Regions from separate parts of the Enterococcus sp. 2201sp1_2201st1_C11_2201SCRN_220225 genome, predicted to be linked through region 1. Evidence: predicted binding sites of a transcription regulator. Region 1 holds the regulator's gene; the other holds the start of a gene.
What was found. The regulator LexA, encoded in region 1, represses DNA repair genes until DNA is damaged. The targets are predictions, from matches to a motif close to CNAACANNTGTTNG.
Positions count from the first base shown of each region.

Region 1 (16,600 bases):
TTTATTATAGCTTTCGTAATCTTTGATGACATTATCCAAAAATTCATCTACCTCAACCGGATCATAGCCCCGCATTTTGGTTTTGAATTCTTGTTGGAGAATATCTTTTGGACTGTAATTTAAATTTGCCATGTTTACACCTCATTAGCTTTTTCAAAAGAGTAATCTTTCCTATCTATTCTATCCAAAAATCTCAGGGAAATCAAATACTATCCTTCTAATATCGAATTTTGTAGATCATCCATCGTAATTTTATCAATTTGATAAGCATTTTCTGTGGAAAATTTTTGAGCATCTTTTAAGAAGTACTGACTTTTTCCAGGAAACTCTTCATCGTAAACCAATAAAACACCCCCGGTATGGGCCAATAAAAAATTCGTATGGTTTCGTAACTGTTGAGGATTTTCATATGATTGATGACTGGTTGCTTCCACAAAGTCTACTTGGTTTTTTACCCCTTGTAACAAAGCTTGATTGTTTTCCTTCCACTGGCTGCCAAATTCTAAAAACGGAAAGATCACAGCCACTTTTAAATCTGGGTATTCCCCTTTAAGCTCCAAGGCTACTTGGGCCGCCCAAATTTCTACCCCTAGATTTCCCCCAACTAAAATCCACTCCAAACCTGCTTCTAAATAGTCGATTAAACGCTTCTTTAGGACATTCTTAATAACTGCAACTTTCGGGTCATCCTCTTTAAAAACACCCATTTCGTAACTTCTGTAGCCGGTAACAAACAGGGTTTTGATTCCATCATTCACGGTTTTTTTCCTTTCCCTAGCAGATTTTGGTATAATAGCCCGGTAGGAGTGTGATTTCATGGTTTTCAACTATCCCGACGGACGCCTTTATGTCGATGATATAACGAAAAAGTCCCTAAAACAAGCACCGGCTATCAAAGGCAGGAAGTCTGTTTCCAATCTAAAAGCAGCGGATAAAAATGCCAGCTTCGCCAATCGCGGTATGCGTTTTGAAGAAGCCATTAATGACAGCAATGCCTATTATTTAAGCCGCAATATTGCAGTGATTCATAAAAAGCCTACCCCGATTCAAATCGTCCAAGTGGATTATCCTAAAAGAAGTGCCGCAGTAATTAAAGAAGCTTATTTTAAAGAGGCTTCCACTACTGACTACAACGGGGTTTATAAAGGGTACTATGTGGATTTTGAGGCTAAAGAAACCAAAAACAAGACCTCATTTCCGTTGAAAAACTTTCACCAACACCAGATTACCCATATGGATGCTTGTCGTAACCAAGGTGGCGTGGCCTTTGTTCTCTTGTGGTTTTCTCAGTTGCAGCGCTGTTTTTTTATGGATAGTGCAGTGTTAAGCCGCCACTGGCAAGAGCAAAAAATCACCAACAAAAAATCAATCCCATTGACTACTATTGAAGCCGAAAGTATTGAGATTTCTTTGGGCATCGCGCCAAGAATCCCTTATTTGACCGCCTTAGATACTTACTTTGCCAAAAAGGAGCAGGATTATGACAACGAATACCCCTTCAAGAGCTAACCGAAATAAAAAAAACAATAAACAAGCACCGAAAAAACCTAAGACAAAGAAAAAGCGTTCAGCGGGTACCATCATTTTTCGCATTTTCGCCAGTCTTTTTATCTTGGGCATGTTGCTGTTTTTAGGTGGCGTCGGCCTTTTCTGGTACTATGCCAAAGATGCACCGAAAATTGATGAAACCAGTTTAGAATCTGCCATTTCTTCTACCCTATTGGCTTCAAACGGCGAAAGCTATGCGGAATTAGGTACTGAGCGCAGAGAAACCATTACGCCTCAAGAAGTGCCGCAACTTTTGGAAGACGCCATTGTTTCGGTGGAAGACAAACGTTTTTACAAGCATATCGGGGTCGATCCGATTCGGATTATCGGCTCAGCAGTCTCGAATTTAAAAAGTGATACCACTCAAGGAGGCTCCACCTTAACTCAACAGTTAATCAAGCTTTCCTTCTTCTCCACCAAAGCCAGTGACCAAACCTTAAAGCGAAAAGCCCAAGAAGCGTGGATGGCCATTCAACTAGAAAAACAAAAATCGAAACAAGAAATTTTGACTTATTATATTAACAAAGTCTACATGTCTAACGGGATTTCAGGTATGGAAACAGCCTCCCAAGCTTATTTTGGCAAAAGTCTCAGTGAACTAAACTTGGCTCAAACCGCTTTAATCGCCGGAATGCCCCAAGCACCAGAAACCTATGATCCTTATAAAAATCCTGATTTAGCCAAAGAACGGCGAGACATCGTTTTATATACCATGAAAGAAAATAAAAAAATCACCGATGCGGAATACAAAGCAGCCATAGACACTCCGATTACCGATGGCTTAATCGAGTTTACCAACTCTGTCCAAAACTGGGTCAAATACGACGGCTACGTCAATGAAGTAATCCAGCAAGTCAAAGAATTAACCGGAAAAAATGTTTACACTGATGGTTTGGAAGTCTACACCAACTTGGATTTAGATGCCCAAAACCGTTTGTACGATATCGTCAATACAGCTAATTATGTCGCCTACCCTGATAGTGAGATGCAGGTTGCTGCAACATTAATGGATGCGAAAACCGGAAAAGTGACCGCTCAAATCGGCGGGCGTAATATTGATGCTTCTGTAGTGTTAGGCAATAATTTAGCAGTCAACACTTCTCGGGATTTTGGTTCTACCATGAAGCCGATTACCGATTATGGGCCGGCTTTTGAATACTTAAAAGACTCCACCGGTGCTCGGATTGAGGATGAACCTTATACCTATCCCGGTACAAACATCCAAGTGAACAACTGGGACATGAAATACATGGGCAATATCTCATTACGTACAGCTTTAAGCCAATCGCGAAATGTGCCGGCAGTCAAACTCTTAGATAAAGTCGGCGTGGAGAAATCCCAAGCCTTCTTAAAATCATTAGGCATTGAATACGCCAATATGGAAATCAGCAATGCAATTTCCAGCAATACGACTCAAGAAGGTACGAAATACGGTGCTTCTTCTGAAAAAATGGCAGCAGCTTACAGTGCTTTTGCCAATGGCGGCACGTATTACAAACCGATGTACATCTCAAAAATCGTCTACCAAGATGGTTCCTATGATGAATTTAATCCTGACGGCACCAAAGCCATGGAAGCCGGGACTGCTTATATGGTGACAGATGTGCTAAAAGATGTAATCACTCAAGGTACTGGAACCAATGCCCAAATTTCTGGCTTAATTCAAGCTGGGAAAACCGGGACTTCCAATTATTCTGATGCGGATATGGCCACACTAGGCAATTTGGATAATATTTCCCCAGATGTAACCTTTGCCGGCTATACCCCCGATTACTCATTAGCTGTCTGGACTGGCTATAATGACCATATGACGCCGGTCACTGAACTTTCCAATATGGTAGCCTCAGACGTCTATCGGGAATTGATGCAATACGTGACTCGCAATAGCACGGTTACCGATTGGGAAATGCCAAATGACTTGATTAAAGTAGGCAATGAGCTTTACTGGAAAGATACCTATGTGGCGCCAACAGTAGAATCTTCGGTGGTGCCAAGTTCGAGTAGCGTTCCAGTTCCTTCCAGTTCTAGTACGGTAGAAAGCGTCACAAGTGAGACTTCTACTACCCAGTCGATTCCAGAAAGCACGGCAACACCGGAAAGTAGTACCACACCAAGCAGTACTACGCCAAGTGAGTCTACTCCGGAAAGTAGTACCACGCCAAGTAGTGACCCACCTACTTCTTCTAGCACACCGCCAGACCAAGGCAACAATCAAGGAAATGGCAATAACGCAGAAGGCACAGAGCAAGACCAAACGTAACAAAACAACCCCCAGTAAGCAGTCAAAAGCAGCTGTTTACTGGGGGCTTTATTTTATTGTCTCATTCAGTGTTGTTTCTTTCCGAGTCGCGCTTGGCCGAATTGGCAAAGATCAAATAAAGGACAGGCTTCACATTTAGGGTTGCGGGCGGTGCAATGATAGCGGCCAAAGAAAATCATGGTGTGGTGGGCCTTCACCCAAGTCTTTTTCGGTAATTTTTTCATTAATGTTTCTTCGACTTGTAATACGCTGGCGTCTTGTTTGCAAATATGCAGTCGTTTGGACACTCGCTCCACATGGGTGTCCACCGCAATTCCCGGCACCCCAAACGCATCTCCTAAAACCACATTGGCAGTCTTGCCACCAACACCGGGCAATGTCATCAACTGCTTTTTATCTCGAGGGACTTCCCCGTTAAAATCACTTAAGAGTTTGGCGGCACAAGCTTTGATATTTTTGGCTTTGTTACGGTATAATCCGATGGTTTTGATTTTAGCCATAATATCTTCTAAAGGTGCTTGGGCTAAAGCTTCTGGTGTCGGATAGGCCGCAAATAATGCGGGAGTTGCTTTATTTACCGAAACATCCGTAGCTTGAGCTGAAAGAATTACCGCGATTAATAAATGAAAAGGATTGTCCGCTACCAATTCGCCATGGGCTTCTGGATACATCTCGCCCATACGTTTGATCGCTTCTCGAGTCTTTTCTTTGTTTAACAACATGACTAGTCCTCCTTAAAGGGATTGTGCAAGGTGACCGGTGGCAAGGAAGCGTTTTGCCCTGTCTGAGGTTTATCCGCCGCCTTTTGCCGAATTTGCAATTTCCGACGAGCTTGTTCGTTGGCGACCTCTTCTTTATTCCGCAGATTTTTACTTTCCCAATTTAATAAAATCCGATCAATATAACTTAGATTCCGCGCTTGGTGAGTGACGGCTTCTTTTAAAGCTAGACGTATCAATTCCGGATCGTATTGGTCTTCGTTTAGCCAGCCTGCAATCCGTTCAAATTCCAACGGAGAAAGGGGTCGGCCAAATTCTTGCTCAAAGGTTTGGTATAAATTGCTAATTTTATCCGCAATTTTCTTGTCCGATTGACTTTGGGCTTTTTGTTCATACAGCTTGGCTAATTTATCAAAGAGCGGACTAAAATCATAGCTGTCCGTTTGTTTGCCTTGGGCGTCTTTTTGAGTGACCAGACGCAAATTGTTCTTCTCATCGGCTTGGGCTAAAAGCTGGAAAATTCTCGTTTGACTTACGCCCATGTTTTGAGCTACTTGGGCTAAATCAGGAAATTGCCCTCGCTCTTGGCAGCTAAAGAGTTGCAACCAAAAGACCAGCTCCTCTGCATCCATTCCCAGTTCATGATAATGCGCTAATAAGAGATTGGGCACGCTAACTTGCCCTGCTGCGATATAACGTTGATAAAACTCCATGTTGCTCCTTCTTTCTGGCAAAAAGAAGACAGAAGCTTCCACCTCTGTCTTACTGCGTAATTATTGGACTACTGCGATGACTTCAATTTCCACTAAGACATCTTTAGGCAAACGGGCCACTTCCACAGCCGAACGGGCGGGATACGGCTTTTTAAGGGCTGTGGCGTAGACTTCATTAAATGCCGCAAAATCATTCATATCTTTCAAAAAACAAGTGGTTTTAACTACTGCCTCAAAACTAACCCCGGCCTCTTGTAAAATTCCTTGAATATTTTGTAGCACTTGTTTTGTCTGCTCTCTAATCTCTTGACCCACCACTTCCCCGCTTATGGGATCTAAAGGCACTTGTCCTGAGGCAAAAAGCAGTCCGTTGACCACTTTTCCTTGGGCATAAGGGCCAATTGCCGCCGGTGCATTAGTCGTTTGAATGGTTTTCATGGCTAGCCTCCTCCAATTTTTGACAGTCTGGGCATAAACCGTAGACTTCTAGGCGATGTTTGTTGATTTTATAACCTGTTAAACGACTAGCCGCCATTTCCACGTCTTCTAATCCGGGGTAATAGAAATCCTGGATTTTGCCACAACGAACACAACTAGCGTGATAGTGAGGTTTTTGGGAAAAATCAAACCGACTGGCATCATCGCCAAATTTCAACTCGGTGACGATCCCTTTTTCGGTAAACAAACGTAGATTATTGTACACCGTCGCCACACTTACATCCGTCACTTTATCCGCCAATGCTTGATAAATCTCATCAGCTGTGGGATGGTCGTGGGTTTCGACTAAATAGCGAATAATTTCTTGACGTTGGCTGGTAATTCGTACGCCTTCATTTCGAAGCTTTTGAATCGTCTTGGCCACTGTCCCTTCTTCCATCTAGGATTACCCCTTTCGTTTTCTCTATCATACTAGAAGTTTCCGATAATTTCTAGCAGGAGTCTTAGTCACAAGAAAAAAGTCGCAACCAAAAACGGTTCCGACTTTTATAGCCTTGCTTTTTAGAAACTGTAAACTAGTCTTCAAATTGATACAAAGCTGTGGACAAGTATCGTTCCCCATTGTCTGGTACAATGGCTAAGACTTTTTTGCCAGCTCCTAGCTTTTTGGCAACTTCAATGGCAGCAGCAATCGCCGCACCTGCAGAAATCCCTACTAAGAAGCCTTCTTTTTCCCCTACTAAACGGGCAGTTGCAATGGCATCATCGCTTGTTACGGGCAGTGCTTCTTCATAGATTTTCGTATCCAAGGTATCTGGAATAAAGCCAGCCCCAATCCCTTGAATTTTATGAGGCCCCGGCTGTTTCCCTTCTAAAATAGCAGATTCTGCCGGTTCTACTCCATAAATTTTAATTTCCGGAAAAGCCCGTTTCAATGCCCGGCCAGCCCCGGTAATCGTGCCGCCGGTCCCAATGCCAGAAATAAAAGCGTCTAAACCAGTTTCTTTAAAGTCTTCAATGATTTCAGGGCCCGTCGTTTCTTCGTGAATTTGAGGATTGGCCATATTTTCAAACTGCAAAGGCAAGAACCAACCGTTTTCTTTGGCTAATTCTTCTGCTTTGGCAATGGCACCTTTCATCCCTTCAGAACCCGGCGTTAAAATCAATTTGGCACCGTAAGCCTGCATTAATTTACGGCGTTCGATACTCATGGTGTCTGGCATTACGATAACTACTGGATAGCCTTTTGCTGATCCAACCATGGCTAGCCCAATTCCTGTGTTACCAGACGTGGGTTCCACAATGGTATCTCCAGCTTTTAAGCGACCGTCTTTTTCCGCAGCTTCTATCATGGATAACGCAATCCGATCTTTTACGGAACTACCAGGATTGAAAAATTCCAGTTTCACATAGACTTCTGCCGCATCTTTCGGCACGATATTATTCAATTTTACTACTGGAGTCTTTCCGATTAACTCCATTGATGATGTGTAAATTGTCATTGCGGTACCCCCTGTTTAATCTGATTCTTCTTGCTTTTTTCATCATAACCAAATTTGCAATATTCTGCCAGTCAGAGGCCTTATCAAGCTTAAATTGCTAGACCAATTTGCAAAATAAAAATTGAGGTTAAAAAAAGCGAGCAGAAAATTCTGCCCGCTTTTAGAAAATCAGTCTTAAATCGCTAATTGTTGTCCCACCATAATCGTATCTCCGGACAATCCGTTATTGGCCATTAATTGATCTACGGAAATGCCATGGCTACTAGCAATGGTCCATAGCGAATCTCCAGCAACCACGGTATACGTGCCGCCAGTAGTTGTGCTAGTACTTGTACTTGTACTTGTTGTTGTCGTTACTTGAGTAGTGCTCGTAGTGGCAGTTTCTACCACAGTAGTTGCACCTGTATTCGGTGTATCGTATTGAGTTAAATTGTAAGTCGCAATCAAGTTGTTTAGTTTAGAGCCATAGGTTGGGTCTGTGGCATAACGCCCAGTTAGATAAGCGGTAGCATCTTGATAACTGTAAGTATTGCTTTTCCAAGCCCCACTGTAATGAGCAGTCCCATCAGCAAAGCTAGTCCCTTTTAAGACGTTCGCATGTTCCTGAATGGATTCCCAATAAGAGCCATAAGTTTCGAAAGGTTCATTCATGGTTACCCATTGACCATTTAAGTATTCTTGAGTAGCTAAGTAAACGGGATTGGAATCACTATAGCCTTTAACTCCGAATAAATTGTAATAAGGTGCTTGAGACAATGTGGAACCACCATTGCCACTTTCCAATAATGCTTGAGCAATCATCACTGATGCGTATAAGTCATTTGCTGCTGCAATTTGGCTAGCAGTGGAACCAATTTGATTAATCAAAGATTGAGCCGCATCAGGGGTTTGATAGCTGTATTCCGCAGCTTCTACTTGAGTGCCGGGAGTCAATACACTGGCCATAGGAGCAATTGCCAAGCCAGTTCCAACTAACGCTGCGCCTTTTACAAATTTGCGTCTTTTCGCCAATTGGGCATTGCGCCGTTTTTGTCCTCGGGTCTTACATTCTTCCATTAGGTGCCTCCTGTAAACTATTATCTGAATCAAAAAACATACATTATCCATCAACGTTTCTATTATACGGAAGCACTTTACCAAGAACAAGTATTAGCTCCTTTAATAAGTCAATTTTCTCCAAATTCTCATTCTTCAAGAAGCTATCGAGCGATTAAAAAACTTTAAAAAGCCCTCACAACTTTTCTGCGAGGGCTAAAGACTTTTTAAAGACTGTTAAAGGTGTTAACCACGTTTTCGGTAGTGAAACCAAATTCTTTCATAATGGTTCCTCCTGGAGCAGAGGCACCAAAGTGATCGATTGCGATCATCTTACCAGCATCTCCAATGTAGCGTTCCCAACCAAAGGAGGCTGCGGCTTCAATCCCTACCCGTTTTGTAACGGCTTTTGGTAGGACTGACTCTTTGTAGCTTGCACTTTGTTTTTCGAAAAGATCGAAACTTGGCATAGAAACTACGGAAACATCTTTGCCTTGTGCTAACAATGCTTTTTGTGCTTCTACGGCTAAAGCCACTTCAGAACCTGTGGCAATTAGGATTCCTGCTGGTGCGTCACCTTGTTGTGGAGATAAGACGTAGCCACCTTTAGGCAAGTTTTCATCGGCTTCAGTTGCGGTATTTGGCAAGACCGGCAAGTTTTGACGACTTAAAACCAAGACCGTTGGCGCGTTTTTGGTCGTCATAGCTACTTTCCAGGCAGCCCGAGTTTCGTTACCATCTGCGGGACGAATCACTTGAACTCCCGGCATGCAACGTAGACTAGCCAATTGCTCCACTGGTTCGTGAGTAGGACCATCTTCCCCTACTGCTACGGAATCATGGGTCAAAACATAAACCACTGGTACTTGTTGAATCGCTGCTAAACGGACAGCTGGACGCAAGTAATCGGTAAAGACAAAGAATGTCCCGCCGTAAACTCGTGTACCGCCATGAAGCTGAATCCCATTCATAGCAGCTGCCATCGCAAATTCCCGTACACCAAACCAGATATTACGACCAGCGTAGTTCCCAGGTTCAAAGTTTGATTCGGCAGCAACCATCGTATTATTGGAAGAAGACAAATCAGCTGAACCGCCCCAGAAGCTAGCTACTTTTTCAGAAATTGCTTGAATCATGTCTTTACTGGAAACGCGGCTAGCTTGACTTGATCCTTCTTCATAAACAGGTAATTCATCAGACCAGCCTTTTGGCAATTTATCTGCAAAGGCTGCTTTAAATTCTTCGGCTAGTTCTGGATATTCTAAACTATAACGTTCAAACATGCCTTCCCATTTCGCTTCGGCAGCCGCGCCTCGGTCCATAATGCTTTCTTTAAAACGAGCAGCTGCTTCTTCAGGAACAGTGAATTCTGGATAATCCCAACCATACGCTTTTTTCGCGGCGTCTAAACCTTCTTTACCTAATGGAGCACCGTGAACTTGGTTTGTGCCTTCATTTGGTGCACCAAAACCGATAACGGTTTTTACTTCGATGATGGTTGGTTTTTCCGTTTCTGCTTGGGCTTCTTCAATGGCTTTGGCGATAGCTTCTAAATCATTGCCATCTTTGACTAAAAGATGTTGCCAGCCATATGCTTCAAAGCGTTGGCCTACATTTTCTGTAAAGGCCATAGAAGTTGGACCGTCTAATGAAATATCATTTGAATCGTATAAGACGACTAACTTACCTAATTTCATGTGACCCGCCATGGAACAAGCTTCTTGAGAAACGCCTTCCATCAAGTCACCATCGCCACATAATGCGTAAGTATAATGATCCATCACTGGAAAATCAGGACGATTGTATTTAGCTGCCAAGTGGGCTTCAGACATTGCCATCCCTACAGCCATTGCAATTCCTTGACCTAAAGGACCCGTAGTAGCTTCTACTCCATCAGTGTGATTCACTTCAGGGTGTCCTGGTGTCAAACTGTTCCATTGACGGAAGTTTTTCAAATCTTCAATGGATACTTGGTAACCTGCACAATGCAACAAGCTGTAAAGCAATGCGGAACCATGTCCTGCTGACAAGACAAAACGATCCCGATCGGCCCAGTTCCGTGAAGTCAACGGATTGATTTTTAAATAGCGGGTCCACAAGGTATAAGCCATTGGCGCAGCCCCCATTGGCAAGCCGGGATGGCCTGAATTAGCTTTTTGAACCGCTTCAATACTCAAAGTACGCAGGGTATTAACCCCTAGTTGGTCTACTTTATCAAACAAATAAATTCCCTCCTAGTTCCTTTTAGGTATATTATACCTTTATTTTTTCCAAAATACAAGGCTTTCAAAAAATACAAATCGTCCCTTATTCTCGGCCATGTAATCCTTTTTCTTTTTGAATTTGTTTCAATTTTTCTGGGGTTACATCGTTGCCCTCGGGATCTACCACTTTCATGCCTTCGATATGATGACGCATGCCGGAACGAAAGGCTTCTAAATATTCTTGACGCAACTGAATTTGTTCTTTTTCTTCGGCTGCTGTTAATGTGCCCGCTTTTTTCTTTTTACTCAACTCATTGATTCGAGCAAGTTTTTCTTTTGATAACATCTTTGTCCCTCCCTTGTTGGCAATTCTTCTCTATCATAAACCAAAGCTCATAAAAATTACAGTGGAAAATGAGGAAGAAATTAGGTAAATTCAACTCTTTATTAACCAGACGAACATTTGTTTGATTTCAAAAAAAAGCTATGGTACACTGAGACTAGCTAAGGAAAGTAGGTGCAGTGATGGCGAAAAGAACCGATACCCGCCAAGAAGATATCTTGCGCTTTATCCATGAACAAGTTGAAGCAAAAGGCTATCCCCCTACCGTTCGGGAGATTGGGGAAGCCGTAAATCTCTCTTCTACTTCCACGGTTCATGGACATTTGTCGCGTTTAGAAAAAAAGGGACTCTTACAACGAGATCCCACCAAGCCACGGGCCATTGAGTTAACGGCTGCTGGGCTAGAAAAAATTGGCATCCAAGCCGAAACAATTCCCATGTTAGGAGTAGTAACTGCTGGCGAACCCATTCTCGCCGTAGAAGAGGCTTCCGACTTTTTCCCAATTCCCCCAAATTTATCCAATGACATCGGCAGTCTCTTTATGCTGACCATTCGTGGGGAAAGTATGATTAACATCGGGATTTTAGATGGTGATAATGTGATTGTACGCCAACAGCGGGATGCGCAAAATGGCGATGTAGTCATTGCCATGACCGATGAAAACGAAGCAACCTGTAAACGATTCTTCCGAGAAAAAGATCACATTCGCTTGCAACCGGAAAATGATTATATGGAACCCATCATCCTACCTGACGTGACGATTTTAGGCCATGTCGTTGGTTTGTATCGTGATCATGTGAATTAAACCTCCCAAACGACTCTTTTTAGTAGAAAGAGTCGTCTTTTTTGTTCTGGGATAAAATAGAGGCTCACTTATAAATTTTCTTACTTATTCCTACTCTTCTTCTGATTCGGATTTCATTACAGTTTTAAAGGTAATTCTCAAAAAAATTTGGGGAATTGCCTTTTTTCACTTTACAAAACGAACATCCATTCGTATAATAAGAATACAAACATTTGTTCGTATAACTTAATGAGGTGAAGAAAATGAATGGAATTCGAAATGTTGCATTGGTTGGCTTGGGTTTAGTGATTAGTATGGTGATTACCCATTTTGGTATTGAGTTAGCTGCTTTGATTTTTCTCCCATTGTTTTTCTTGTGGTTTACCTTATGGGATGATAAAAAAGCGCGCCAAGCTGCTCGGCGCTACCAACAAAAAGAACATTACCAACAACAGACCAATTAACTGATTGTAAGAACGGCTGAACGAACTCGTTTCGCCAAACATAGTAAGGTTAAGATATAAAAAACAGGCTGTGACAATAGTTGGGTCACCGTCCTACGAACCGAACAATACCAAACGTGAGACGCAAGCAAAAGAAGGGTATCTTCCATTAAAAATCATCGGAAGATACCCTTCTTTTCATTGCTAAAAATCTTAAACGCTGCCTAACCTTGATTTCATCAAGCTAAGGCAGCGTAATTCGCTTTTTTTCTTTTCACGTATGGTAATGTTCTCTCTTCGGACTAAGACACAAAAATTATCACGATTTTTTATCATCCGAATCTTTTTTATCAATAAAAATTAAATGTTCGTTGTTTATCATTTAGGGAATACTTATGTCACGGTCCCTTTTTGTTTCCTACTTAATAATCCATCAAAGTCAAGATATCGTAGTCTTTAATTTTTTCCCGACCTTTTAATTCATCCAGTTCAATTAGAAACGCACAGCCGACTACTACACCACCGAGTTTTTCGATTAATTCAATGGTTGCTTTCACAGTCCCACCAGTAGCCAAAAGATCATCACACACCAAGACCCGTTGTCCTGGTTTGATGGCATCAGCATGAAGTGTCAATGTATCAGTGCCGTATTCTAAATCGTAGCTGACCGAAATGGTCTCACGAGGGAGTTTCCCTGGTTTACGGACAGGAGCAAAGCCAACCCCTAGTTCAAAGGCCACCGGACAGCCTACGATAAACCCACGGGCTTCAGGTCCTACCACCATATCGATGGCTTTTTCTTTGGCGTAGTCTACGATTTGTTTGGTAGCTTCTCGATAGGCTTCACCATCGGCCATTAAAGGGGAGATATCCCGGAAAATAATGCCGGGTTTTGGATAATCAGGAATGCTGGCTACATAATCTTTTAAGTTCATGGTTTTCCTCCTTGGAACCAACTACTCACTAGGCGCTAAGCCAAGCTTTCATCTTGGCCAAATCACTTAGCAGTAAAAATTCTTCGCTTTTTATTTTTTTTAATCGCTTTTGATAAACCTGGCTTTCTTCCAGATTTTTCTTTTGAGATACAGTTGCTTTTTGCAAAACGCCGTCCTCTATTGTAACAAATTCCAAGTCAAAAAACACCTGAATCATAAAAATTAATAAATTTTGAGGAATTTTCAAAAACTGGGCAATCTCAGGTAATTTATAGCGCACGTCTAATTTCTCCTGGCCATTGATCAGTTTAAAGAGCCGGGCGTATTGTTCTCTTGTCCCCATGCCGTCTAAATAGGCCTCGTCTTTGGCTTCTAAAATCAATAAAATCCGCTGCAACCCGCTGACTTGCACCACGGTTTTGACTTTTTCTGGATCTTCTGGACAATCTAAAAACGCCACTTCTTGATAATTTCCTGCTTGTAAGACGGCAGTTAATTGCTCGGTATTTTCATAGGTCACCACAGGTTGTTTTTTGGCTTTCACTGGCCCAAAGGCTAAAAGCAAAGTATCACTTTTAGGCGTAAAATGTCGCCGTTTGTTTTGTCCTCGCAGATCAAAAACTTGCAGACCTTCTACGGCAAAATCTAGTAGCTGTAGCTGAGGCTTTTTCAAGCCATTCCATTCATTAATGGTTAGCTGGCCCACTAGTGTAAAAGGATCACCGGTGAATTCAGTGATTTCACTACCAAAAGAAAAACCAATGACATCTAAAGTGGCTGGATTGCTTTTTTGGGCAATCGATAGTTTTAAATGCTGTTGTTCAGCTCCTAATTGGCGCAAAACCGGGGTCTGATCGCCTTTTATTGCAAAAACTGGAGCTTTATTATCTGTACCAAAAGGCGCCAAGTGACTCAACTGCTCGACTAATTCCAAAGTCACTTGCTCTGGAGTCAGCACCTCATCGATGGCCAGTGGTTCTCCTGTCGTGACATCAATTTCAGAAGCGTGGAGTTTAGCAGTTAAAACTGCTTGTAAGTCTGTTAACTCACTGGCAGGCACACTTAGACCTACTGCCATATGGTGACCACCAAAACTTACAAAGCGTTCTTTTTCTTCACTTAACAAAGAAAAGAGATTTACCGCAGTGATACTACGACCAGATCCTTTGGCAATGCCATCGTCTTTAATGGTCAAAACAAGACTGGGTTTACCGGTAAGTTGTACTAAGCGCCCGGCCACAATCCCCAAGACCCCTTCATGCCAATTCGGTGCTGCCACCACATTGATCAAACGATTAGGATCAATCATACTTTCTGCTTCTTTGGTGATTTTTGTCACCAAAGCTTTTCGTTCTTCATTGATTTGATTCAATTCTTGGGCGAGACTTCGGGCTTCTTCTTCATCAAACGTTGTCAACAAGGTCACCGCCGGATTCGGGTCTTTTAAACGGCCAATCGCATTTAACCGAGGACTGATGGAAAAGCCAATCATCGTCTCATCTACTTGAGCCAGTTTGGCATCGGCTGCTTTAAAGAGTTCGATTAAGCCTAAACGTTCGGTTTGCTTCATCAGTTGTAAGCCAATGGTTACCAAGGCCCGGTTTTCTCCTGTTAAGGAAACCAAATCGGCAATGGTCCCAATGGCTACCAAATCTAAAAACTCTAAGGGAACTTCATCCAATAATGCGCAAGCCACTTTAAAGGCCACCCCTACACCGGCCAAATCACCAAAAGGATATTGCCCTTGAGGATGGCGAGGGTGAATAATCCCGTATGCGTCAGGTAAGGTCTCTGGCAGTTCGTGATGATCAGTGACTAAGACATCCACCCCACGACTATTGGCATAGTCAATCGCCTCGTGACCGGAAACCCCATTATCCACGGTGACAATTAACTGGATGCCGCTGTCAATAAAATACTGGTAAACACTTTGATTAGGGCCATAGCCGTCGGTAAAACGGTTAGGCAAATAGACTTCTACATCACCGCCGATTAACTCGATGGCTTCTTTCATAACCGTAGCACTGGTGATACCGTCTGCATCATAATCCCCGTAAACTAAAATTTTCTCCCCAGCAGCTACTGCTTGCTGAATGCGAGATACGACTGTGTCCATATCCTGCATTAAAAATGGATTGTGAAAATCCGTTAACTGGGGGTCTAAAAAACGCCGCAGTTCATCTTTACTCCGTATATTGCGTTGCCACAATAATTTGGCAATATGCTCAGGCAAGTTGCGCTCGTTGATTTCTTCTTGAAATTCAGCGCTTACTTCCTGAGGTTCCGGATATTGCCATTGATATTTTCCGTTACGCACATGATCACTCCCAACTGTATGATTATAGCAAAGGCTAGCTGTGGTGAAAAGAAGGAGCGCTTTTCTTTAAGGTTTAAAAATGTTGCTGACGTTTGAGATCTGGTGTTGCCACTGTAATCCCGTCATCTTACACACCAGAAAAAGCTTTTCTCCGCCATAAAAAAGACCACTCCCTAAAGAGCAGTCACTGTTCATCTTTTGAAATACTAGTTTCAGATGGGGTTGTTTCCGGGATTTGTTGCACTGCCTCTAAGTCGGCAACTTGGTGCTCTAACGTTTTTAGTCGGCGTTTTTGTTGCCACATAACGTTGGTTGCGACTAATGTAGCAATCACTGCTCCGATAAAAGCTGAACCGATGACCACCAAAATCAGCGGTGCCGAGACTTGGGCGAAGAGAAAATTCACCGCCACGGCTTGGCTGTTAAATGCCGCAAACAAACCCACCACAAAAATTAAGACAAAAACCAACAATAAACGACCATTTCTTTTCATGATTACTTCCTCATTTCTTATTAAAGATGCCGCCAGCTAAAAAATCCCCCACAGCTGGAAATAAACTATAAAAGCGGGCTGCCACTTCCATATAACCGGGACGATTAATCTCTCGCACAGGATGAGACATGCTTTTCACAATTGTTTTGGCCAATTTTTCAGGATCAATCACATGATTGCCTAAAGCCTTTAAATAATTTCCAGAAGGATCAGCTTTGTCAAAAAACTCCGTCGCAATCGGTCCTGGGTTCACCGTAGTGACGTTAATATTGGCTGGTTTTAATTCCAGACGCAGCGCATTGGAAAAGCCTAACACCGCAAATTTCGTAGCAGAATAGACAGTAGATTTCGGTGACGCCATTTTTCCTGCCATGGAAGCAATGTTAATAATGTGACCATAACGTTTGTCTTCGAGCATTTGAATGGCAATCTGCTGGGTTAAGACCATCATCCCTAGCACGTTAACTTCAAACATGCGGTAAAAATCGGCGGAATCAAAGTCCACAAAATTTTCAAAAATACCAAAGCCGGCATTGTTGACTAAAATATCTACAGCACCTACTTCGTTTTTGATTTTTTCCATCAATGCGCTAATGCTGGTAGGATCGGCAACATCCAATTGAAAAGCATAGGCAGCCTTGCCGCTTAATGCTTCACAACGTTCTTTGACTTGACCGATTAAATTAATTCGGCGGGCACAAGTGATCACAATGGCACCTTTTTTGGCAGCAGCATAACAAATCTCTGCTCCTAATCCTGCAGAGCCCCCGGTGACTAAAACGACTTTATTCTCTAATTCCATCTGTCTCATCCTTTCTGCTAAAAGGCACGTCAATCACATCAAAATCTCGTACAATACGGGTGT
Region 1 is NZ_JBCOJC010000017.1:17,462-34,061, reverse strand. Features, by position in the region: gene gpsB (cell division regulator GpsB) at 1-132, opposite strand, end outside; gene AB5754_RS06415 (DUF1273 domain-containing protein) at 210-758, opposite strand; gene recU (Holliday junction resolvase RecU) at 817-1,509, shown strand; gene AB5754_RS06405 (transglycosylase domain-containing protein) at 1,481-3,808, shown strand; gene nth (endonuclease III) at 3,874-4,527, opposite strand; gene AB5754_RS06395 (DnaD domain protein) at 4,533-5,240, opposite strand; gene AB5754_RS06390 (RidA family protein) at 5,301-5,678, opposite strand; gene AB5754_RS06385 (Fur family transcriptional regulator) at 5,656-6,117, opposite strand; gene cysK (cysteine synthase A) at 6,254-7,180, opposite strand; gene AB5754_RS06375 (glucosaminidase domain-containing protein) at 7,355-8,236, opposite strand; gene tkt (transketolase) at 8,443-10,437, opposite strand; gene AB5754_RS06365 (DUF896 family protein) at 10,523-10,765, opposite strand; gene lexA (transcriptional repressor LexA) at 10,945-11,568, shown strand; gene AB5754_RS06355 (hypothetical protein) at 11,811-12,011, shown strand; gene AB5754_RS06350 (adenine phosphoribosyltransferase) at 12,413-12,925, opposite strand; gene recJ (single-stranded-DNA-specific exonuclease RecJ) at 12,954-15,242, opposite strand; gene AB5754_RS06340 (LapA family protein) at 15,427-15,735, opposite strand; gene AB5754_RS06335 (SDR family NAD(P)-dependent oxidoreductase) at 15,746-16,537, opposite strand; gene rnz (ribonuclease Z) at 16,521-16,600, opposite strand, start outside.

Region 2 (16,600 bases), on a different contig from region 1:
GCAATTCATTGTTTAAGGTAATGCTAATATCCCCGGTTTCTTCAGAGACTACAACGGTCAAGGCATCACTGACTTCACTGACACCAACTGCCGCCCGATGCCTTGTTCCAAATTCTTTTGGAATCAACATACTCTCTGATAAAGGTAGATAGGCACAAGCCACAGCAATTTTATCTTGTCGTAAAATAACTGCCCCATCATGAAGGGGTGTATTGGGAATAAAGATATTGATCAACAATTCTCCGGTAATATCCGCATCTAGTGGAATCCCCGTTTCGATGTATTCCTCAAGGCCGGTATTGCGTTCGATGGTAATTAAAGCCCCGATGCGTCGTTTCGACATATACTGCACCGCTTTATCCAAGGCTTTGATCAATTTCTCTTCTTCTCGTTGCTCAGTCTTAGTGGATAAAAACAATGAGCTACGCCCTAAGTGCTCCAGCCCTCGACGAATTTCCGGCTGGAAGATCACAATTGCTGCAATCACCCCATAAGTAATGACTTGATCCATCAACCATGATAAAGTATGCAGACCAATCAATTCCGCTCCTAAGCGTATGGCAATAAATACCGCGACTCCTTTAAATAGTTGAATCGCTTTGGTTCCTCTCACTAACTGAATCAGCTTATAGATTAAGTACCAAACCACCAAAATATCTAGTACATTTACGAGAAAGCTGATTGAAAAGATATCAGTCGTAAAGATCTCTTGCCAGTTTTGGATATTAAAAAAATCGTCTAATTTAAAAGACACAGGCAGACCTCCTTTGCTGCTGACTTCCTTACACAGTATACCATATTGTCCGATTTTTGAAGCAAAATCCTTGTAAAAAACATGAAAACTCCTGATTAAAAGCTTTTCTGCCACCTGAGATAAAAAACTAGCCATCCTTACCATTTTTGCTTACACTAAAGAAAAAAGAAGGTGTTTACATGGATATTACCATCATCAAAGGGGAACTGACAAATCAAGAGACTGGCATTCCCATTGGGCAAAAGAATGCGCCCCACCACTCCCGGGAGTTTTTAAATTTGGCTTGTCCGTACTGTAACAAATGGTTTCTTGCTTCTAGTGATTTATTAAATAAAAAAACAAATTCCGGTCAGTTGCTGCGAACAATCAAATTATTAGATAAAGACAAAGAAAGTTTGCGAAAAGGCAATTTTCTCCATGACTATGTACCAAAAACAGATTCCCAAAAAACAATCGCTGCTATTACCGATATTTTTGTTACTCAAAAAGAATGGCAAGAGTTGTCATTAACGGAATTAAAAGACTTTGCAGAAAATCAATTAGGTCTTTCTCTATCCGCGGATCACGAGATGAAAGAAGCAGTCAAAAAAGAAGCCAACGCTGCCAATATCCAATTTGTCCCTACGATTTGGTTAGACGGCCATCTTTTTGATGAAAGCATTGAACTTGAAACCCTTGAAGAATACTTAGGGTAAAAACTTCTTTCAGTAAAAAGGAACACTCTTTGTTGTCCTGCTCTACTTTTATGAACTACTTTGAGTAAAACCATTACAGACAATCGTAAGCAAAGAGGCATTGAAACAATCCACAAAAGGGTTGTCTCAATGCTTCTTTAGGCTTCTGAACGCAGGCGTTCCGCGTATTCATTAATTTTACGAATCCGGTGATTAATTCCCGATTTTGAAATTGCTCCAGAAGGAATCATCTCTCCTAGTTCTTTTAAGCTAATTTCCGGATGTTCCAAACGTAGCGTGGCGATTTCTTGAAGTTTTTCTGGTAAGGCTTGTAAACCTACATGATTTTCAATAAAACGAATATTATCAATTTGTTTGGAAGCTGCATCAATGGTCTTGTTCATATTGGCGGTTTCGCAATTCACCAGGCGATTAACAGAATTACGCATATCCCGCACAATGCGCACATCTTCAAACTTCAACATGGAGTTTGTCGCGCCAATTAAAGTCAAGAAATCCGCGATTTTCTCGGCTCCTTTTAAATACGCAATATAGCCATTACGGCGTTCTAACGTACGGGCATGGAGATGATAATAATTCAACATATCACAGATGTCTTGATTATGTTCTTCATATAAAGAATAGATTTCTAAATGATAACGACTCGTTTCTGGATTGTTAATGGAACCTGAAGCCATAAAGGCCCCTCGCAAATATGAACGCATCTTTTGTGCATTGCCCATGATTTCATCAGAGACATGGCTGTGAACCATCATCCCTTCCATGATATCCAGTTCCGTTAACACTCGTTTCGTATCTTGTTTCAAGCGCACGATATAGACGTTATTCTTTTTTAACTTCATCTTTCGGCGTACTAAAAGTTCACTGCGGACATCAAAATGGTCTTTTAATAACGTATAAATCCGCCGAGCAATGGCGGCGTTTTCTGTTTGAACATTGAGCACAAACTGATGATTGGTAATACTCAGTGAACCGTTCATCCGCAATAAAGCAGCTAGCTCAGCCTTAGCGTGTTCTCGATGAACTTCTAGTCCCGTTAATTCCTTTTTTACATCAGCGGCAAATGACATGTTCTCGCCCCCTTTCTAAAAGCTGTCTGTTTATGACTTAGCCCCGTATAAAATGGTCAATAACTCTTCTACGACTTTATCACCATCATGAAAGACACCTTTGTCCCGCAATTTCAAAAAATCTGTGGAAACCACGCGACATCCTTCATTTCGTAAACCTTTAAAATCATGTTTCACTTGTACCAAATATTCATCATAAATCTCAAAATCCATATAACCTTCTGGCACTTTTTCTGTATTCACTAAGACCGTGTCGACAAAAGACTCCCCTAAATGTTTATGAAGCACTTGAACGTGATTGGCATCGGTAAAATGCTCTGTTTCTCCTTTTTGGGTCATGATATTACAAATATAGACCGTCTCTGCTGCGGTTTTTCGCACTGCTTCCCCAATTTCAGAAATCATTAAATTTGGCAAAATACTAGTAAACAAGCTTCCCGGTCCCAAAACGATCATATCTGCATCTAAAATTGCATTTACCACTTTGCGAGCAGCCTTTGGTTCTTCGGTATCCATTTGATTGCGCACAAAAACACGGTCGATCGTTTTACGATCAACAGCAATTTTAGACTCACCCACTGCCTCGCTGCCATCTTTAAAGATAGCATGAAGTACTAATGGTGTCTCACTGCTGGGGTACACATGACCATCCACATGTAGCATCTTGCTTAAAAGTTGTACGGCTTCATACGTACTCCCCCGCATTTCAGCAATCGCCGCAATAATTAAATTTCCTAAAGCGTGGTTTGCCAAAAAATTATCCTCTTTTTTAAAACGATACTGGAAAATATCCTCATAAAGTTTCGGCATATCTGACATAGCTACTAGTACATTTCGTAAATCCCCAGGCGGTGCCATGGCAATGGAATCCCGAATCGCACCACTAGAACCGCCATCATCTGCCACCGTGACCACTGCAGTGATGTCCACACTTTCATTTCGCAAACTATTTAAAATTACTGGCAGGCCAGTCCCGCCGCCGATCACCACTACTTTGGGCCGACGAATCCGATAGGTTTTCATCTTCATGAGCGATTCACCGTTTCCTTACGTTTATCTTTGTCACGATGGGTAATATTAACTTTGTAATCTTTTGCTAGGGCTTGACCTACCCGTTCTGTTAAAGCCACCGAGCGATGTTGTCCGCCAGTACAGCCAATAGCGATGGTTAGACTACTTTTCCCTTCGTTTACATACCCCGGCATAATCGTTGTCAAAAGATCAATAAATTTTTCATAAAAGGCTTCGGTTTCTTCAAAGGACATCACGTATTCATAGACTGGCGCATCCATTCCTGTTAATGGACGTAAATCATCAATATAATGAGGATTTGGCAAAAAGCGCACGTCCATTACTATATCTGCATCAATGGGCAAACCGTATTTAAAACCAAAGGAAACCATTTCTACCCGGAAGCCGTGATCTTGAGAAGTTCTAAATTCTTGATTGATCTTCTCACGTAACTGACGTGGCGTCATCGTTGTGGTGTCAATCACAATCGTAGCTTTCGGTTTTAAATCCTCTAAAATTGCCCGCTCCTTACGAATCCCTTCCGTAATTAAGCCATCCATCGCTAAAGGATGGGCCCGTCGAGTTTCTTTGTAGCGAGAAACCAACTCTTCATCCGTCGCATCTAAAAAGAGGACTTGAGTATCAATAAAATGAGTATTTTCAATACTTACAAGCATGGATTGAATCTCTTCAAAAAAAGTACGTGACCGCAAATCAACCACTAAGGCAATTTTAGTAATTTTGTCCGATTCTTTAATTAGCTCCCAAAATTTGGGAATCAAAGAAGGTGGCATATTATCAATACAGAAAAAACCCATATCTTCAAAACTCTGGATGGCGACTGTTTTACCAGCCCCACTCATCCCAGTAATAATCACTAGCTGTAAATTATCTTGCATGGAAATCAAACTCCCTTCACATTACCTATCTTTTCGCTATCCATCATTATAGCATGCCGGGCGTGTCCTTGCTATCTTTTTACTGAAAACTTACATTTCCCTACAAAAACTATCGCCCTGATTTTTTTGCGAAAAACTTGTCATCACGTAGTAGCGAATCTCCTTTATTCCTAGTCTTGTCAAAATATAAAAAAACGCCTTCCTCACTCAGGAAGACGTACTCTTTATTTTATCTTTCGGTCCTCTAATGCACGTTCAATGGTACAATCCACCAAGATTGACTGGGCGTCAACCACGTGATAACCGTGACCTGGCGCATGTTCTTCCATTAAAGAAAGCTCAGTACAGCCTAATACCACACTTTCACATCCCTGTCCTTCAATGGCATCTGCCAAAATTTCATGATACAGAGGTACATTCAGAAAGTCTCGTTCCTTAATATCTCCATAAATCAATTGATTCACCTTATTTTGTAAGGCAGCTGGAGGATTTACCACTTCAAAGCCAGCATTTGTTAATTCTTTTGTATAAACTCCTGCTTTTACACTGCCTTCTGTTCCCAAAAAAGCAACTTTTCCGCCATGTTGCTTACCCGATAAAGCTTTCGCTGCTTCTCTTGGCATATGTAAAATTGGAATTTCAGTAGCTTTTTGTAACTGGTCATAAAAATAATGAGCGGTGTTACAAGTCAAAACAATGAAATTTGGCCCTAATAAATTTTGTTTGGCAATATCATCTAATAAATAAGGCAATGGGTCTGCCGCAGTCTCAGGCTCTAAAATAGCCTGTGTTCGATCGGGTACAGTGGCGTGATTGAACAAGACATAATTCAAATAATCCTGATCCTTATGGGTAATGGTTCGTTGATTTAAAATTCGCACAAAACTTTCTGTGGCCATAGTCCCCATGCCACCCATAATACTAAAAAAGTTCTCCAACTGTACTCCTTCTTTCCCGGATTCAGCCTGCCAGCTAACTTCGCTAGTGCCTCAACCTATTTTCAGTATCTTATCATACACTAGAAAAGGAGCGTAAAGCAAGGCTCCACGCTCCTAGTAAGAAAATCATAGGAAAAATTTAGTTCAAGACTCGTTTCAAATACTGTCCAGTGTAACTTTCTGGTACTTTGGCAATATCTTCAGGAGTTCCAGTAGCCACGATTGTACCACCGCCGTCTCCACCTTCTGGCCCTAAGTCGATTAACCAATCGGCCGTTTTAATCACATCTAAATTGTGTTCAATGACTAAAACCGTATTTCCTGCATCCACTAAACGTTCCAAAACTTGCAGTAAGCGAGCAATATCATCGGTATGCAAGCCTGTAGTTGGTTCATCCAAAATATAAAAACTCTTGCCGTTCGATTTTTTATGCAGCTCACTGGCCAATTTCATCCGTTGAGCTTCCCCACCTGATAAGGTAGTGGCTGGTTGTCCTAACGTGACGTAACCCAAACCTACATCCACGATGGTTTCTAGTTTCCGGTGAATTTTAGGAATGTGTTTAAAGAATTCCACTGCATCTTCTACCGTCATCTCGAGAATTTCAGCAATATTTTTGCCTTTATAGTGCACTTCTAAAGTTTCTGAATTGTAGCGTTTTCCATGACAGACTTCACAAGGAACATAAACATCAGGTAAGAAATGCATCTCGATTTTAATGATACCATCGCCCTTACAAGCTTCACACCGGCCACCTTTGACGTTAAAGCTGAAGCGTCCTTTCTTATAGCCGCGAATCTTTGCTTCATTGGTCTTGGTAAAAAGATCGCGAATGTCATCAAAAACACTGGTATAAGTAGCTGGATTACTACGCGGCGTACGACCAATTGGACTTTGGTCAATGTCAATGATCTTTTCAATTTTTTCATAGCCAGTAATCTTTTTAAATTTCCCAGGCTTATGGGAGTTGCGGTTGATTTTTTGGGCCAATGCTTTCTTTAAAATCTCATTGACCAAAGTAGATTTACCAGAACCGGAAACACCGGTAACTGCAATAAATTTGCCTAATGGAAAATCCACATTGATATCTTTTAAATTATTTTCGGAAGCTTTGGTGATGGTGACTTTGCCGCCATTGCCTTTTCTACGTTCACTTGGCACTGGAATGCTCTTTTTACCAGATAAGTATTGGCCGGTGATGGACTCAGCCACTTCGGCCACTTCTTTAGGCGTTCCGGCAGCTACGATTTCGCCCCCTTGAGCCCCTGCTCCAGGCCCTACATCAATCAAGTAGTCCGCTGCCCGCATAGTATCTTCATCGTGCTCTACCACGATTAAAGTGTTGCCTAAATCCCGCATTTTTCGTAATGAATCCAAGAGACGGTCGTTATCTCGCTGATGCAAGCCAATGGAGGGTTCGTCTAAAATGTACAGTACCCCGGATAAATTGGAACCGATTTGAGTGGCCAGCCGAATCCGCTGAGCTTCTCCTCCAGATAATGTGCCACTGGCGCGACTTAACGTTAAGTATTCCAAGCCGACATTTCGTAAAAAGTTTAAACGATCGTCAATTTCTTTTAAAATCGGTCGGGCAATGGTTTGCTCTTGTTCGGTTAATTTTAGACTTTCAATAAAGTCTAATGATTTATCAATGGCCAACTGGCTCAGCTGTCCAATATTCACTTCATTGATCTGGACGGATAAGGCTTGTGGATTTAAACGATAGCCATGACAAGCTTGACAAGTTAATTCTGTCATATAAAGACGCATTTGTTCCCGGGTAAAATCACTATTGGTTTCATGGAAACGGCGATTAATATTCGTCAGTACCCCTTCAAAAGGCACTTCCACATCCCGCACACCGCCAAAGTCATTTTCATAATGGAAATGAAAGGCTTCTCCATTGGAACCTCGCAAAATAATTTCTCGATGTTCTTCAGGCAAGTCTTCAAAAGGGGTATCCATATCAATTCCAAAACTTTCACAAGCTTGTCGCAATAATTCAGGATAATATTGAGAACTAATGGGATTCCAAGGAGCAATCGCCCCTTCTGCTAAGGTTTTCGTCGCATCAGGAATGACCAAATCCTCATCCACTTCCAATTTAATGCCTAATCCATCACACTCAGGACAAGCACCAAAGGGAGCATTGAAAGAAAAAAGGCGAGGCTCCAATTCTCCTACTGTAAAGCCACAGATAGGACAGGAATAATGTTCACTAAAAAGCATTTCTTCTTGACCGATTACATCCACTACTGCATAGCCTTTAGATAACTGTAACGCTGTTTCAAAGGAGCCAAATAATCTCGAACGTACGCCTTCTTTAACTACAATCCGGTCAATGACAATGCTGATTTCATGTTTACGATTTTTTTCAAGTTCTGGTACTTCAGTGATTTCATAAATTTCACCATCTACGCGCACGCGAACATAGCCTTCTCGTTGAATCATTTCAAAGACTTTTTTGTGCTGACCTTTTTTCTGATAAACAATCGGTGCCAAAATTTGAATTTTGGTGCGTTCTGGTAAAGCCAGCACTGCATCTACCATTTGTTCCGGAGATTGGCTGGTGATTTCAATATGGTCATTAGGACAAATCGGATGCCCCACTCGAGCATACAATAGCCGCAAGTAATCATTGACCTCAGTGACAGTTCCCACTGTGGATCGCGGATTTTTACTAGTGGTTTTCTGGTCAATGGAAATTGCCGGACTCAAGCCATCAATACTATCCACATCTGGTTTATCCATTTGGCCTAAAAATTGGCGGGCATAAGCGGAAAGGCTCTCCACATAACGCCGTTGCCCTTCTGCATAAAGGGTATCAAAAGCCAATGAACTCTTGCCAGAGCCAGATAGTCCCGTTACTACTACCAACTCATCTCTAGGAATCGTTACATCAATATTTTTTAAATTATGGGCTCGTGCCCCACGAATCACAATTTTATCATTTGCCATAATTGGCCTCCTTACAAAACAGCTATTACAAGGCTGCTTTTAGTTCTAAAATCGTATCTCTAAGCGTTGCTGCTGTTTCAAAGTCCAAGGCTTTGGCAGCATCTTTCATCTCTTTTTCCAACTTCAAGATTAACGTTTCGCGATCTTCTTTCGACATATCATCGTAATCGGCTAACGTGTACGTTGCTTCCTCTTCTGCTACTTTCGTAATGGCAATTAAATCGCGAATTTCCTTAATAATCGTCTTCGGTACGATCCCGTGCTCCTGGTTATACTGCTCTTGAATGCTACGGCGACGGGCGGTTTCATCAATGGCTTTTTTCATAGAATCCGTGATTTTGTCCGCATACATAATAACCTTCCCCTCTGCATTTCGAGCAGCTCGACCAATGGTTTGGACTAAGGAACGTTCACTGCGCAAGAAACCTTCTTTATCCGCATCTAATATCGCCACTAAAGAAACTTCCGGCACATCTAGTCCTTCTCGCAAAAGATTAATCCCCACTAAGACGTCGAATTCACCTAAGCGTAAATTACGGATGATTTCCGTTCGTTCTAAGGTTTTGATATCACTGTGCAAATATTTGACTTTAATGCCTAATTCTTTCAAATAATCCGTTAAATCTTCGGACATTTTCTTAGTTAGCGTGGTGACAAAGACTCGCTGATCTTTAGCCGCTCGTTCATTGATTTCACCAACTAAATCATCAATTTGTCCCATAATTGGCCGCACTTCAATCAATGGATCCAACAATCCTGTTGGTCGAATAATCTGTTGGACCACAATATCTGTTTGGGTTTCTTCGTAAGGTCCTGGCGTAGCGGAAACATAGACGATTTGATGGACATGCTCTTCAAATTCTTCCAAGCGCAATGGACGATTGTCCAAAGCAGAAGGCAAGCGAAAACCATAGTCCACTAACATTTGCTTCCGGGCGCGATCCCCATTGTACATCCCTCTAATTTGAGGCATGGTAACGTGGGATTCATCAATTACAATTAAATAATCTTCAGGGAAAAAGTCCAGCAAAGTATACGGTGGTTCTCCCGGATTACGACCATCCATGTGACGGGAATAGTTTTCAATTCCTGAGGTATACCCCATTTCCCGCAACATTTCAATATCATAATTCGTGCGTTGTTCTAAGCGTTGGGCTTCCAATAATTTATTGTCATCCCGCAAAATTTTCAAACGAATATCCAATTCCGCTTGAATACTGGCAATGGCATGTTCCAAATGATTTTCATCGGTAACGAAGTGAGTCGCTGGGAAAATCGAGACATGCTCAGTTTCGCTGATAATTTCGCCCGTTAAGGCATCAACTTCTCGAATTCGATCAATTTCATCCCCAAAAAATTCCACCCGCAATGCCCGCTCATCCCGTGAAGCTGGGAAGATTTCCACTACATCTCCTCGCACTCGAAAGCGTCCCCGTTGAAAATCAATATCGTTTCGCTCAAATTGGACCTCAATCAAGCGCCGAAGTAATTGATCTCGGCTGATTTCCATGCCTACTCGCAATGACACTACTTGTTTTTGATACTCCATGGGAGAACCTAAACCAAAGATACAAGAAACCGAAGCCACTACGATCACATCATTGCGTTCCAATAAGGAGCTGGTAGCTGAGTGGCGTAGTTTGTCGATTTCATCATTAATGCTAGAATCTTTTTCAATATATGTATCCGAAGATGGGACATAGGCTTCTGGCTGGTAATAGTCATAATAACTGACAAAGTATTCCACAGCATTATTCGGGAAAAATTCTTTAAACTCCCCGTACAATTGTCCGGCTAAGGTTTTGTTATGGGCAATAATCAACGTTGGCTTATTTACTTGTTGAATCAAATTAGAAATCGTATAAGTCTTCCCGGTACCTGTCGCCCCCAACAAAACTTGGGCTTTTTCTCCGGCTTGAACTCCTGCTACTAATTCTTTAATGGCTTCTGGTTGATCGCCAGCTGGTTGATACTTGGAAACCAATTCAAACTGGTGATTTGTTTTACGTTCAATCACAGAAATCATCCTCTCTTCTTCCCTAGTGTACCTTCTTTTAGCAAACTTGCCATAAAAAAGGTTTCCTAACTTGCTTATTTTACCATAGCGAACATATTTTCGCTATTTTTTATCACTGGACTAAAGCGAAAGCATAAATCCTTTACTTCTTCTTCAGAATTTTTGACGCATTGGCTACAAAAAAGAAGGGGAATACAAAAATCCCCTTCTGACACTTCTTACTTTTCTATTACTTGCTCGTGCTTTTTCAATAAAATAACTAACAACAAAAGCGCACCTAAAGCCACAACAATTATGATAATTCTAGAAAGATTGCCATTAAACAACGCATCTCCTCCTAGTGCATAAAAAACCGAAGTAGGCAAGACACCCAATAACACAGGAAACAGCACTTCTTTTATTGTGAAAGCTTTTAATGTGGCGGTATAGTTCACTAAAAAAGTCGGGACAATGGGAATCATATAGCCCAGCATTAAACCAATTTTAGGATGCTTCATCTTAGCAATTGCTTGCACCCACGCATTCTTTTTATGCTGTGGATCAATCAATTTGATTTTACGAAAGAGGCTGATTGCTAGCAAGTTTCCTGCTAAACTCCCCGTGCAATTAATCAAACTTCCCCAATAAGGCCCATAACAAACACCAACAAAAATGCAAATCACAGAAGTTGGAATTCCCGGTAAGGCGCACATCACCGTAATGAGTAATAATAAAAGTAAAGCCGCTTCTATCCCATGGGAACGAACTTGTGCCAATAAAAGTTTCTTTGAGACTTTGGGATCAAGCCATAACTTAAGATCTTGATGATATTCGAAATATAAAAAGACCAATATAAAAACCATAACTAGGATACTAAGAAAAATTAGCTTCTTCTTCATCTATTTCGCTCATTTCTGGACCATTTGCCCTTATTACGTCTTCCTTAACTAAATTTCTTTACTCCATGATTCCTGTCAGTGCTTCCATTAACTCATCTTTTGTAATCTTTGGATCAAAGGGATTGCCTTTGTGCTTTGCAGCCAAAATTTCTTCTGCTAAACGTTCTTTTTGACTTTTAGTTAGGAAGACCCCTAGCTGACTCAGCTTTTCCGGCAAGCCCAAGTCTAACATGAAGTCTTGATAAGAAGAACGATCTGTTTGTCTTTCTAAAACTAGTTGCAAAAGCAGGCCTATCCCCACGATTTCTCCATGGCTAGCTGTAACTTGTAAGGAAGGATCTCCTAAAAGAGCATTGTGAAAAGCGTGGGCTATACTTAAGCCCCCATTTTCAAACCCTAATCCACTTAAGAGAATATTCGCCTCAATCACATCTTCAAAAGCCTGGCTGAGAAGGCCTGTTTGTTGATCTTGTAGCGCTTGTTTTCCTTGCTTAAATAATGTATCGCAACACGCTTTTGCCAAGGTTAAAGCAGCAATAGTCGGCTTGCTGTCCTCTTTTTCCCACTTGGCCACCGTGGAAGCTTCGATATAAGTACACAGTCCATCGGCGATTCCTTGAACTAAAAATTTTCCTGGAGCATCAAAGATTACTTGACTGTCCACTAAAACCAAATCTGGATTGAATTGATAATGGTCATAGCCCACAAAATACCCCTGTTCATCATAAATCACAGAAATACTCGAGGTAGGCGCATCAGTTGCGGCAGAAGTTGGCAAAATTGCGCAACGAGCTTGCATCTTATTCGCCAACGTTTTTGCAACATCCATTACCCGACCTCCCCCAAGGCCAATGATCACTTCAAGGCCACTGCTCTTTGTCCACTTCGCTAAATCCAACTCTGCTACTAATAAAACGTGAACTTTCATCCCTAATTGCTCCAGGTCTTGGGCAATTTTGTTACCTACTAACTGCCAAACAAAATCATCGGTTACTAAAAGACCTTCATTCCCCAATTTTTTCACTTCTTGTAATTGAGTAGCAAAGACTCCCGGGCCTTGCACATACTTTTGAGGACTTCTAAAACTTCTAATCATTCACTTCACTCCCTTTCTATCAGCATACCATAAACCGTCAGCAGAACTTGTTAAACTAGTTGCTTCTCTTTAGAATTTTCCCATTGCCATCAGCACGTAACACAAAAAGGAAAGTCAACCAATCAAAATTGGCAACTTTCCTTTTCTCATTGTTTATTTCTTTTTAAAAGCATCTTTCATCTTGTCAAAGAAGCCTTCGCCGCCTTCAGCCTCATTAATCTTATTGCCACTAACTTCAGCAAATTGACGTAATGCAGCTTTTTGTTCCTCACTCAAGTTCCGTGGAGTCATGACTTTCACCCGGACGGTTTGGTCACCATTGCCGCTACCCCGAAGTTTTGGTGCTCCTTTGCCTCGTAAGCGGAAATTGGTACCAGTCTGGGTTCCAGCTGGGATTTTCAACTTCACATCTCCATGGACGGTAGGTACATTGATTTCATCGCCTAATGCTGCTTGGACAAAATTCAATGGTTGCTCATAGTAAATTTCTGCTCCTTCTCGATTGAAGATATCACTTTCTTCAACGCGGAAGACTACGTACAAGTCACCATATGGTCCACCATTCGTTCCTGCTTCTCCTTGGCCTTGAAGACGCATTTGTTGACCATCTTCCACACCTGCAGGCACATTGACTTTTAATTCGTGGGCTTTCTTTTCATGACCAGAACCACCACAGGTTGGGCATGGGTCTTTGATTTCTTTACCAGTACCGTGACAAACATCACAGGTTTGACGGCTCATTACTCGACCAAGAGGAGTTTGACGTTCCACGTTAATCGTACCAGAACCACCACATTTATGACAGGTTACAGGTTGCGTGCCTGGCTTAGCACCATTTCCGTGACAAGTGTGGCATTCTTCTTCCCGATTATAACGAATCGTCTTTTCTAAGCCGAAGATTGCTTCTTCAAACTTCAACTTGATGGAATACTGCAAATCCGCTCCTTGACGAGGGGCATTAGGATTGGCCCCGCGAGAGGAACCCCCACCACCAAAGAATGTATCAAAGATGTCTTCAAAGCCACCGAAACCTCCGCCAGAAAAACCACCAAAATCACTGTAGCCACCGCCAAAACCTCCGCCGCCACCAAAGTTTGGATTGGTACCTGCGTGACCGTATTGATCATAAGCTGCTCGTTTTTGCGCATCACTTAAGACTTCATAGGCTTCAGAAATTTCTTTAAACTTTTCTTCTGCATCTGGTTCTTTGTTAATATCAGGATGGTATTTTTTGGAAAGCTTGCGGTATGCCTTTTTTATTTCATCATCAGTTGCCCCTTTTGCTACGCCCAGGACTTCATAGTAATCTCGTTTCTCTGCCATTGGCTTTCCTCCTACTTCAAAAAGCTAACTAAACCCAGTTAGACCATTATGCTTTGGCTATTTTACCATATCTTATGAATAAGCAGTAGCATCTTTCGAAAAATGCTAAAGAAAATGGTGCTAATTGGGAAAAAACAGCCAAAGTTAATCACTTTGGCTGTCCGTGGCCTAAGCCATATTTTATCGCTTCTTTAAAACTTATTTGTCGTCGACTTCTTCAAAATCAGCATCGACTACATCATCAGCCCCGCCTTGTGCTTGTTGTTCTGCTTCAGGATTTTCTTGAGCTTGTTGTTGAGCTGCTTGTTCATAAAGTTTCACCGTTAAGTTTTGAACAATTTCATTCAAAGCATCCCGTTTAGTCTTCATTTCTTCCAAGTTGTTGGCTTCAACAGCAGCTTTCAATTCGTCCCGAGCATCTTCAGCTTTCTTCACTTCATCAGCATCCACTTTGCCTTCTAATTCTTTCAAGGTTTTGTCAACAGTGAATAACAAAGCATCAACATCGTTACGTAGATCCGCTTCTTCTTTCCGTTGTTTATCGGCATCCGCATTGGCTTCTGCATCTTTTACCATGCGTTCGATTTCATCGTCAGAAAGGCCTGAAGAAGATTTAATGGTAATCTTTTGTTCTTTTTGAGTACCTAAATCTTTAGCTGAAACATTTACAATCCCGTTTTTATCAATATCGAAGGTAACTTCGATTTGAGGAATCCCCCGAGGAGCTGGTGGAATATCCGTTAGTTGGAAGCGACCAAGTGTTTTGTTGTCCGCAGCCATTGGACGTTCCCCTTGTAATACGTGAATATCTACAGCTGGTTGATTATCTGCCGCAGTAGAAAATACTTGAGATTTAGAAGTTGGAATTGTTGTGTTACGGTCGATTAATTTGGTGAAGACCGCACCCATAGTTTCAATCCCTAGTGACAATGGGGTTACATCAAGTAAGACCACATCTTTCACATCACCCGTGATAACCCCACCTTGGATTGCAGCACCCATGGCCACAACTTCATCAGGGTTTACGGATTTGTTTGGTTCTTTATTTGTTTCTTTGCGGACAGCTTCCACAACTGATGGAATCCGTGTAGAACCACCGACTAAGATTACTTCGTCGATTTCAGATTGATTCAAGCCAGCATCTTTCAATGCTTGACGTACTGGAATTTTAGTCCGTTCAACTAAGTCAGCAGTTAATTCATCAAATTTCGCACGAGTCAATGTCATTTCCAAGTGCAATGGTCCTGCTTCACCAGCTGTGATAAATGGTAAGCTAATTTGAGTGCTGGTTACGCCAGACAAGTCTTTTTTCGCTTTTTCAGCAGCGTCTTTCAAACGTTGCAATGCCATTTTATCGTTGGACAAGTCAATGCCATTGTCTTTTTTAAATTCAGCTACCATGTAGTCGATGATCTTGTTATCAAAGTCATCCCCACCTAGGTGGTTATCACCAGCAGTTGATAATACATCGAAGACACCGTCCCCTAATTCAAGGATGGAAACGTCGAAAGTACCACCACCAAGGTCAAAGACTAAGATTTTTTCGTCTTTATCTGTTTTGTCCATACCATAAGCCAAAGCTGCGGCAGTTGGTTCATTGACAATCCGTTCAACTTCTAAGCCCGCGATTTTACCCGCATCTTTTGTTGCTTGACGTTGGGCATCGTTAAAGTAAGCAGGTACTGTGATAACAGCTTTGTCAACCGGTTCTCCTAGGTAATCTTCAGCAAAACCTTTTAAGTATTGTAAGATCATAGCAGAGATTTCTTGTGGTGTGTAAGATTTGCCTTCCACATCCACCTTGTAGCCAGCTTCACCCATGTGACGTTTGATAGAAGCTACTGTATTAGGGTTGGTTACTGCTTGGCGCTTTGCAACTTCCCCTACTTGAATTTCACCATTTTTAAAAGAAACAACGGAAGGCGTAGTGCGGTTACCTTCTGGGTTGGCGATGATTTTTGCTTCGCCACCTTCTAAGACTGCTACTGCAGAGTTGGTTGTTCCGAGGTCGATACCGATAATTTTGCTCATAATAAAACGCTCCTTTAAATTTAAATGTAAAGTAATTTCATTACTTGAAACTGCTACTTATTGTGCCACGATTACCATGGCTGGCCGCAAAATACGGTCATGAAGACGATAGCCTTTTTGGAAGACTTCCACAATGGTATCGGCAGGTTGTTCTTCAGTTGCCGGAATAACTTGCACACCATGGTGAAGGTTTGGATCATAGACATCCCCTTTAGCTGCAGGAATTTCTTCGACTCCTTCTTCTTTTAAAGCGACTAATAAACTTTCTAAAACCATTTCCACGCCTTTTTTCAAGCTTGCTCCTTGTTCATCTTGAACTTCTGTTTGCAATGCTCGTTCCAAGTTATCAATGGAAGGCAGAAGTTTTTTGGCTAAATCTTGAGAACGATATTTTTGTAATTGCTCCCGTTCGTTGCGATTGCGGTTGGTAATATTGGCAATCTCTGCCCGGGCCCGTAAAAATTGATCTTCAAAGCCGTCTCGTTCAGCAGTTAATTTTTCCACTTCTGAGATTTCTTCTGTCGCATTTTCGGCTGCGTCTTCTAAATCTTTTAATTCTTCCACTTCTTCTGTGAACTCATCTTTTTCAGACACGTCTTAACTTCCCTTCTTTATCAATCATTTTATAGCTAGTCGTTGGAATCATCCAAAGACTTGTAATAATCGGCGACTTTTCCCGCTAATTCATGGCGAAAGGCGTCGACTAGACCGAACAGACGGGAATACTGCATATTCGTTGGTCCCAATAACGCGATGGTCCCTGTCCCATGTCCATCAATCTCATAGGATGCTTGGATTAAGCTCATATTGGCAAAGAGCTCATTGCCCAATTCATCTCCAATACGGATTTGAATACCTTGATCCAAGGGAACTAAGAGTTGAGTCAGTTCTTCTGGATCCTTCATTAACGTGTACATCAATTTAAACTG
Region 2 is NZ_JBCOJC010000001.1:43,884-60,483, reverse strand. Features, by position in the region: gene cdaA (diadenylate cyclase CdaA) at 1-754, opposite strand, end outside; gene AB5754_RS00285 (thioredoxin domain-containing protein) at 934-1,449, shown strand; gene whiA (DNA-binding protein WhiA) at 1,587-2,519, opposite strand; gene yvcK (uridine diphosphate-N-acetylglucosamine-binding protein YvcK) at 2,550-3,548, opposite strand; gene rapZ (RNase adapter RapZ) at 3,545-4,429, opposite strand; gene AB5754_RS00265 (amino acid racemase) at 4,654-5,367, opposite strand; gene uvrA (excinuclease ABC subunit UvrA) at 5,507-8,326, opposite strand; gene uvrB (excinuclease ABC subunit UvrB) at 8,352-10,343, opposite strand; gene AB5754_RS00250 (TVP38/TMEM64 family protein) at 10,562-11,221, opposite strand; gene AB5754_RS00245 (iron-containing alcohol dehydrogenase) at 11,280-12,317, opposite strand; gene dnaJ (molecular chaperone DnaJ) at 12,471-13,640, opposite strand; gene dnaK (molecular chaperone DnaK) at 13,839-15,671, opposite strand; gene grpE (nucleotide exchange factor GrpE) at 15,729-16,265, opposite strand; gene hrcA (heat-inducible transcriptional repressor HrcA) at 16,301-16,600, opposite strand, start outside.
Region 2: uvrB (excinuclease ABC subunit UvrB) is a predicted target of LexA. The motif match lies at 10,432-10,445, and genes of this name have one in related genera.